Regions from separate parts of the Pseudomonas sp. A-B-19 genome, predicted to be linked through region 2. Evidence: riboswitches for the same ligand, from Rfam matches in the RefSeq annotation. Region 2 holds a riboswitch; the other holds the start of a gene.
What was found. Region 2 has a riboswitch for cobalamin ahead of cobO (cob(I)yrinic acid a,c-diamide adenosyltransferase). Riboswitches for the same ligand answer to the same signal wherever they lie in the genome.

Region 1 (4,407 bases), on a different contig from region 2:
GAATCACCTGCACGCCGCGCTGGGACAGTTCGACCAGGCGTTCGATGCCGTAACGCCAATAGGCGATGCCACCGTGCAGCGAAATCAGGATCACCTTGGCGTGACGCAGCACTTCATCGACGTACAAATCGACCGAGGCATGGTTCTGCACCTGCATCGGGTTGGCCAGGCGCACGCTCGGGTAATCGTCGGGCAATTGCTGCGCCGCTTCGGCGAGCAGCGCCAGGCTGGAATCGCCGCTGCACAGGACCACCAGTTCGGCGGGGGTTTGTCCAAGGTCGGCAATGTTGTCATCCGACACGAAACCGCCGGGCTGGGTCCTGAGCAGGTGCATGGCTTACACGCTGAGCGCGGCGCGCAGTTGCGCTTCGAGAACCGTGGCATCCAGTTCCTGGCCGATCAGCACCAGGCGGGTGATGCGCGCTTCTTCGGCGCCCCACTGGCGGTCGAAGTGTTTGTCGAAACGCGTGCCCACGCCCTGGATCAGCAGGCGCATCGGCTTGTTCGGGACTGCCGCGAAACCCTTGACTCGCAAGATGCCGTGCTGGACCACCAGTTGGGTCAGCGCGTCCATCAGCAGGCTTTCGTCGGCTTGCGGCAGTTGGATGGAGATCGAATCGAAGGCGTCGTGATCGTGGTCATCGTGATCGTCGTCGCCATCATGATGATGGTCATGGTGACTATGCCGGCTGTCGATGTGTTCTTCGGAGCCGGCACCCAGGCCGATCAGCACGTCCAGCGGCAGGCGACCGCTACTGGCTTCGACGACTTTCACCGCTGGCGGCAACTCTTCGGAGACTTCCAGGCGCACACGGGCCAGGTCGGCCGGGTTGATCAGGTCGGTTTTGTTGAGGATCACCAGGTCGGCGCTGGCCAGTTGGTCGGCGAACAGCTCGTGCAGCGGCGATTCGTGGTCCAGATTCGGGTCGAGTTTGCGCTGTGCGTCGACCTGATCCGGGAAGGCCGCGAAGGTGCCGGCGGCGACGGCCGGGCTGTCGACCACGGTGATTACCGCATCCACCGTGCAGGCGCTGCGGATTTCCGGCCACTGGAAGGCTTGCACCAGCGGCTTGGGCAGGGCCAGGCCGGAGGTTTCGATGAGAATGTGGTCCAGATCGCCGCGACGGGCCACCAGTTCGCGCATCACCGGAAAGAATTCTTCCTGGACGGTGCAGCACAGGCAGCCGTTGGCCAGTTCATAGACACGGCCGTTGGCTTCTTCTTCGGTGCAACCGATTGAGCACTGCTTGAGGATTTCGCCGTCGATACCCAACTCGCCAAATTCGTTGACGATCACCGCGATGCGGCGACCCTGGGCGTTGTCGAGCATGTGGCGCAGCAGCGTGGTTTTACCCGAGCCGAGAAAGCCGGTGACGATGGTGACGGGTAGTTTGGCCAGTGTTTTCATCGGATGCCCTATGGCTTAGGTGGCGGGCATACGGGACGACAACCGGCAACACGCGCGCGCGTGCCTGAAGAGTTCGCCACCGGATCACCCCGCCCGGTTGAAGGTGAGAATCTGTAACGAGGCAGGTCTCCTGGCTGACGGTGCGCCGGCCTTGAGCCTGGCATTCGCTGCGCCTTCCCGCCGGCCTCATGGATTGAGTCAGCAGTGGCGTGGCAACGAACATCACCGTTCACAGTTGCGGGGGCAGCCGCGGCATCGACCGCGTTCCCTTCTTAGCTTCGACAAACGCCGAAGAACCTCGAAAGCGCAAGGCTACGCATGGTATTGGGGTGGGTCAATATCTTGTGGTGCCCTCACTGGCCTCATCGCGAGCAAGCTCGCTCCCACAGGGGATCGCGCTCCAATGTGGGAGCGAGCTTGCTCGCGATTCAGGCGACGCGGTTCCGAGTTGAGAACCCTTGCCAATTGACGCCCAACCCCTGCCCATGCTCTCCTACGCACCTTGTTACGGGTGCCCTTCACAGGGTGAAACGGGAAACCGGTGAATCATGTGCTTTACTCTAAAGCCATGTCAGTCCGGTGCTGCCCCCGCAACGGTAAGCGAGCGAAGCGTCAGATCCACTGTGCCACTACGGCATGGGAAGGTGGCGCTTGCAGGATCAGGCGAACGCCTGCGCCCCTCGTGAGCCCGGAGACCGGCCCGCAACACAAAGTGACCAATACGGTCACCGAACCAACAAACCCGCGGTGGGCGGGCGCTGTTTGAACCTCTGCGCGCCTGGTCCTGCGGAGGTTTGCATGCGCTCTTATTCCCCGCTGACAGACCAGAGGGATACGCCATGTCGATCATCAGCAGCGCCGAACACACATCCGCGAGCACCACCACAACCCTGACCCAACGTCTGACCGCCGCCGTCTTCGCGTCGATCCTGGGTGCGAGCCTTGTGTATTTCGCCGGTTTCTCGCACATCGAAGCGGTGCACAACGCGGCCCACGATACCCGTCACAGCTCCGCGTTCCCGTGCCATTGAGAGCTGTCGACATGATCAAGCGTATTGCGCAAACCGCAGGTTTCACCGGGCTGCTGGCCGCCCTGCTGCTGACCCTGCTGCAAAGCTTCTGGGTCGCTCCGCTGATATTGCAGGCCGAGACCTACGAAAAAGCCGAACCGGCCGCGGTTGAAATGCATGAGCACGCCGACGGTGCGATGGCCGCCCACACTCACGATGGCGAAGCCTGGGAGCCGGAAGACGGCTGGCAACGCGTGCTGTCGACCACCGGCGGCAATCTGGTGGTAGCGGTCGGTTTCGCCCTGATGCTGGCCGGCCTGTATACCTTGCGTGCGCCGACCAAAACCTCCCAGGGCCTGCTCTGGGGCCTGGCCGGTTATGCGACGTTCGTGCTCGCGCCGACGCTCGGCCTGCCACCGGAATTGCCCGGCACTGCCGCCGCCGATCTGGCACAACGGCAACTGTGGTGGATCGGCACGGCCGCCTCCACTGCCGTCGGTATCGCCCTGATCGTATTCAGCCGTCACTGGCTGATGAAAGTCCTCGGCGTGGCAATCCTTGCCGTTCCCCATGTGATTGGCGCACCGCAACCGCAAGTGCATTCGATGCTCGCTCCAGAGGTGCTGGAAACCCAATTCAAAATCGCTTCGCAGCTGACCAACGTGGTGTTCTGGCTGGCCCTGGGCCTGATCAGCGCCTGGTTGTTCCGTCGCAAAAGCGATGGCCAATACCACGCATGACTGACGTCAGCACAGCGCCGACCCTGGCGGTCGGCCTGGGCTGCCAACGGGGCTGCCCCGTCAGCACGTTGCTGGCGCTGCTCGACCAGGCACTGGAGGCGCACCAGATTGCTCGTCATGAAATCAAGGCCCTGGCCAGCATCGACTCCAAGCGTGACGAACCTGCGCTGATCGAACTGGCTCAGCAGCTTGGCCTGGAATTGATGTATTTCAGCAGTGAACAACTGGCCGCTTATGAACCGCAACTCAGCCATCAATCGCAAATAGCGTTTGAACGCACCGGCTGCTACGGCGTGGCGGAAAGCGCCGCCCTGGCCCTGGCGGAACAACTGGCCCAGGCCCCGGCAAAACTGTTGATTCCGCGGCAAAAATACGCGCAGGCGACCCTGGCATTGGCTGGCGCTGCGTAAAAAACCGATAATCCCCGCCTTTAATCATGAACATTCTTCATCTGAAGCCCTGTTCAGCCTCTATTTCCCTACAGGAACCGACCATGACCGTCTACTTCATTGGCGCAGGTCCCGGCGACCCCGAACTGATTACCGTCAAGGGCCAGCGGCTGATTCGCAGCTGCCCGGTGATCATTTATGCCGGCTCCCTGGTGCCTGCTGCCGTACTGGAGGGTCACTGTGCCGAACAGGTGGTCAATAGCGCCGAACTGCACCTGGAACAGATCATCGACCTGATCAGGACCGCCCACGCCAACGGTCAGGATGTTGCCCGAGTGCACTCCGGCGATCCGAGTCTTTATGGTGCAATTGGCGAGCAGATTCGCTATCTGCGTGAACTGGACATTGCGTTCGAAATCGTCCCAGGCGTGACCGCCACAGCCGCTTGCGCGGCGCTCTTGGGCGCGGAGCTGACCCTGCCGGACATTTCGCAGAGCGTGATCCTGACTCGCTACGCCGACAAAACCGCCATGCCGCCGGGAGAGGAATTTTCCAGCCTGGCGCAACACGGCGCGACCATGGCGATTCATTTAGGGGTCAATCACCTGGCGAAGATCGTTGAGGAACTGCTGCCCCATTACGGCGCCGATTGCCCGATTGCGGTGGTGCACCGCGCGAGCTGGCCGGATCAGGACTGGGTGGTGGGCACGCTCGAGGATATTGCCGGGAAGGTTGAAGCCAAGGGCTTTCGCCGTACGGCGTTGATTCTGGTGGGTCGGGTGCTGGGCAGTGACCACTTCAGTGAGTCATCGTTGTATCGCGCTGGGCATGCGCATCTCTACAGGCCCTGAAGCAACTGT
Region 2 (4,407 bases):
GCGCCAGCGCTGCCAGACGCTTTTGCATGACCGCATCACCGGCCAGCAAGCCAACCAACTCAGCGCGAGTACCCTCGACATCGGTCAGGGAATCGAGCAGATACAGCATGCCGCCACACTCGGCGAGCAACGGTTTGCCTGCCCGGTGGTGCGCGCGGATCGCATCGAGCATCGCAGTGTTTTGCGCCAGCGCGACATGGTGCAACTCCGGGTAACCACCCGGCAGATACAGGCTGTCGGCCTCCGGCAATGCACGGTCGCGGATCGGCGAGAAGAACGACAATTCGGCGCCCATCGCCCGCAGCAAATCCAGGCTCGCGCCGTAGGTGAACGCAAAGGCTTCATCACGGGCGACGGCAATGCGCACACCGGCCAGCAGCGGTTCGGCCGCGATGACATCAGGGGCGGCGAATTCGACTGCCGGCGGCAGCGCGACCTCACAACTGCTGGCCAGGGCATCGGCTGCCGCATCGAGGCGCAGGTCGAGATCATTCAGCTCACTGGCCTGCACCAGCCCCAGGTGCCGGCTCGGCAGTTCGATCCCGGTTTCCCGGGACAGCGCGCCGTACCAGCGCAAACCTTCAGTCAGGCTTCCTTCGAGCAGTTGCGCGTGGCGCAGCGTGCCGACGCGGTTGGCCAGCACGCCGGCGAACGGCAAGTCCGGCTGATAACGCGCCAGCCCCAGAGCCAATGCGCCGAAGGTCTGGGCCATGGCGGTGCCATCGATCACACCCAGCACCGGCACACCGAAATGCCGCGCCAGATCGGCGCTCGACGGCGTTCCGTCGAACAGCCCCATGACACCTTCGATCAGGATCAGGTCGGCTTCAGCGGCGGCTTCCCACAGCAGCCGGCGACTCTCTTGCTCACCAACCATCCACATGTCCAGTTGATACACCGGCGCACCGCTGGCGCGCTCGAGGATCATCGGATCGAGAAAGTCGGGGCCACACTTGAACACGCGAACCTTGCGCCCCTGATTGCGATGCAATCGGGCCAGCGCCGCGGTGACGGTGGTCTTGCCCTGGCCGGAAGCCGGCGCGGCAATCAGTACCGCCGGACAATGTCGAGGCTGACTCACAATTCGACGCCTTTCTGCGCTCTGATCCCGGCCTGGAAGGCGTGTTTGATCATGCCCATTTCGGTGACGGTGTCAGCCATTTCGATCATTTCCGGCTTGGCGGCACGCCCGGTGACCACCACATGTTGCATCGGCGGCCGGGACTGCAAGTCGCTGAGCACCTGATCGAGATCGAGGTAGCCGTGCTTGAGGGCGATATTCAGCTCATCAAGCACCACCAGACCGATGGACGGGTCGCGCAGCAGTTGCCGGGACACCGCCCAGGCAGCTTCGGCGGCGGCGATGTCGCGCTGACGATCCTGGGTTTCCCAGGTAAAGCCTTCGCCCATCACATGAAAACGCACCTGCTCGGGAAAGCGCCGGAAGAACAACTCTTCGCCCGTGCTGTTGCGGCCCTTGATGAACTGCACCACGCCGCATTGCATGCCGTGCCCCATGGCGCGGGCAAGCATGCCGAAAGCCGAACTGCTCTTGCCCTTGCCGTTGCCGGTCAGCACCAGCAGCAGGCCACACTCGTTCGGGGAATTGGCGATGCGCTCGTCGATCACGGCTTTTTTGCGCTGCATGCGCGCCAGGTGGCGTTCGTCACGATCGGGGGTATCAGTCATGGGGGAGCTCTCCGTTGAGGCAGGAATAACGGCGGGCAGGCACAGCAATAGAAGGCAACAAGCCTGGCATCGCCCACCGTGATGCCGCTGGATGAATCAGGCCGGTCTCCGGGCTCATGAGTGGCCGCGGGGCCAGACTGTGCGCCTTCCCGTATCAAATCGACACAGTGGCATCACACACAGTTTTCACTCATTTACCGTTGCGGGGGCAGCGCCGGAATTGCGGACCTTCGACCAACAGAAGGACTCACTCACCGGCTTCCCTGTTTCACTCTGTCGACCCAAGCCACAGAGCACCTGAAACAAGCGGCGAAGGTTAGAGGGTTGGGGGTGGAGCGTCAATTAAAGCCGGGAGGCGATCGACCGATTGACTGTCATCAATCAATAAACTGACGTCAATCTTGTGCCACGATCCCAGCAGTGATATCAAAGAGCCACAACTTATCAACACAACAATAAGGGTGAGCCCATGCAAGGCATGATCATCAGCAATCCAAAGCTGGAATTCCTGCGCCCGGTGCTCGAGCGCTGGTTCGAATGCATCGACCGTTACAACGCCGTCCGCGGTGATGGCGACACGCCGTACTGGCACGACGAAAAAGCCAATCTCGGACTGCTGTCTGCCGCCGCCTGGATGGCCGAGATGGTCACGCTGCAACAGACACCAACCCGCAAACAGACCGAAGAAGGCGAGCGCAACAGCCGCGCCGACCTGTTCCTCGCCTCGCCCGAAACCCGCGCCTACATTCAGACCACCCAGCGCTGGCCACGGGTCAACAGCCTCAACCTGAGCCAGGCCCTGCTCGACATCGCCAGCGATGCCAAGCGCGTGAGCCACGCCAGCGACCTGAAACTCGGCTGCCTGTTCGTCGCCCCGCAAAAAGCCCAGCAAGGCGCCACGCCGGAAGAACTCCAGGACATGGTCGACGACCTGCAAAAGGAACACACCTGCGCGGTCGCCTGGTATTTCCCATACGCCTATCGCAAATTGCGCAACGAAGCCGGCAACTATCACCCCGGCATTGCAGTGCTGTTCAAGGAAGCTCGCGGCTGAGGCGTTGAACCGGACTTGGTGGGAGCGAGCCTGTGGCGAGGGGGCTCGCTCCTACAGGATTCAACACTCAGCGCTTGCGGCAGAGCGTCAACCCATCCCCGATCGGCAACAACGAAAGATCTACCCGCATATCGTTTTTCAACGCCCGGTTGAGCACCTGGATCGCCCGGGTGTCCGCGCTCTCGGGACTGGTCTCCAGCACGCGCCCGCTCCACAGGGTGTTATCGAACACCGCCAGCCCGCCGACCCGCAGCAATCCCAGTGCGTGTTCCAGATAATTCGGGTAGTTGGCCTTGTCGGCATCGATGAACACCAGGTCGTACTGCCCGCCCTGCCCTTGTCGCTCAAGCTCTGCGAGGGTTTCCAGCGCCGGGGCCAGGCGCAGGTCAATCCGTCCGGCAAGCCCCGCCTCCTGCCAGTACCGTCGTGCGATGGCGTTGTAGTCGCCGGGGATATCACAGCAAATCAGCAAGCCGTCAGCCGGTAATGCCGACGCCATGCACAGGGCGCTGTAACCGGTGAAAGTGCCGACTTCGAGCAAGCGCCTGGCCCCCGTCAGTTTCACCAGCAAAGCGAGAAACTGCCCCTGCTCCGGCGCCACCTGCCAACGTGCCATCGGCAGCGCCTGGGTCTCATCGCGCAAGCGCTTGAGCAGTGGCGTTTCGCGCAGGGAGACATCGAGCAGGTATTGGTACAGGGCGTCGTCGAGATTAAGCGTGCGAGCAGTCATGACCACCGCCTCCGGACGTTACGGGTTGCGCGCCAGATGTTCAGGCTGCAGAACACGCTTGGCGCTCAGATAAGCCTTTTGCCAATAAGCCTTGGACAAGCTGTCGAGCTTCACGGTGCCGCCGGTGGCCGGCGCGTGGACGAAGCGCCCTTCTCCCACGTAGATGCCGGCATGGCTGACCTGGGAACCGCCATTGGTGGCGAAGAAAATCAGGTCACCGGTTTGCAGACCTTCCTTGCCCACATTCGCCGCTTGCATGGAGATCATTTCACGAGTGGTGCGCGGCAGGGAAATACCGGCGACATCGCGGTACACATAACCGATCAGGCCGCTGCAATCAAATCCGGAATCCGGCGTATTACCACCCCAACGATAAGGCGTGCCCACCAGGCCAAGCGCGCGAAACAGCACGTCTTGTGCCTCGGGCGAAAAAGCTTCTGAGGATCCGAATACGACGGGAGCGCGAACCACCTGCGCGGGTGGCGGTGTGCGGCTGGCGCAGGCACTGAGCAGCGCTGCGAAGCACATGATTGCGAGGCGGGCCGACATCGTCATAAGCAGAGCATCCTGATCTGGCTGCGGCTTTTTCTGCGGGGAGCGCAGAAAAGAAAACCGCCTGCGTTGGACGCAGGCGGTTTGCCATCATTTGTAGATCAAGATTCTAGCGGGTATACGACAAACTTCAAGTAAGACTTTAAGTTCGCCCTACAAACTGTCCGTTTATTTACGTGCAGTGACGATTGGCGACGCGTTAGGTGCCATCGCCAGGGCGCGCTTGGCTTCGATGAAGGTCTTGTTCCAGTAACTGTCGCCCAGACTATCGATGCGCACCCCACCGCTGCGGCGGCTGCTGGAGTGGATGAACTGGTTGTCACCCAGGTAGATCCCGGCGTGACTGACACGGCCACGACGGCCATTGGTTGCGAAGAACAGC

Region 1: another riboswitch for cobalamin. It lies ahead of KGA81_RS06500 (CbtB domain-containing protein); the one in region 2 lies ahead of cobO (cob(I)yrinic acid a,c-diamide adenosyltransferase).

What each region holds. Positions count from the first base shown of each region.
Region 1 covers NZ_JAGYGN010000004.1:202,597-207,003, forward strand. Annotated here, with positions in the region: gene cobN (cobaltochelatase subunit CobN) at 1-334, opposite strand, end outside; gene cobW (cobalamin biosynthesis protein CobW) at 338-1,408, opposite strand; cobalamin riboswitch at 1,511-1,724, opposite strand; cobalamin riboswitch at 1,901-2,127, shown strand; gene KGA81_RS06500 (CbtB domain-containing protein) at 2,248-2,439, shown strand; gene KGA81_RS06505 (CbtA family protein) at 2,451-3,158, shown strand; gene KGA81_RS06510 (cobalamin biosynthesis protein) at 3,155-3,568, shown strand; gene cobM (precorrin-4 C(11)-methyltransferase) at 3,652-4,398, shown strand.
Region 2 covers NZ_JAGYGN010000001.1:348,411-352,817, forward strand. Annotated here, with positions in the region: gene KGA81_RS01490 (cobyrinate a,c-diamide synthase) at 1-1,081, opposite strand, end outside; gene cobO (cob(I)yrinic acid a,c-diamide adenosyltransferase) at 1,078-1,689, opposite strand; cobalamin riboswitch at 1,771-2,005, opposite strand; gene KGA81_RS01500 (hypothetical protein) at 2,159-2,743, shown strand; gene KGA81_RS01505 (class I SAM-dependent methyltransferase) at 2,811-3,473, opposite strand; gene KGA81_RS01510 (C40 family peptidase) at 3,492-4,028, opposite strand; gene KGA81_RS01515 (C40 family peptidase) at 4,194-4,407, opposite strand, start outside.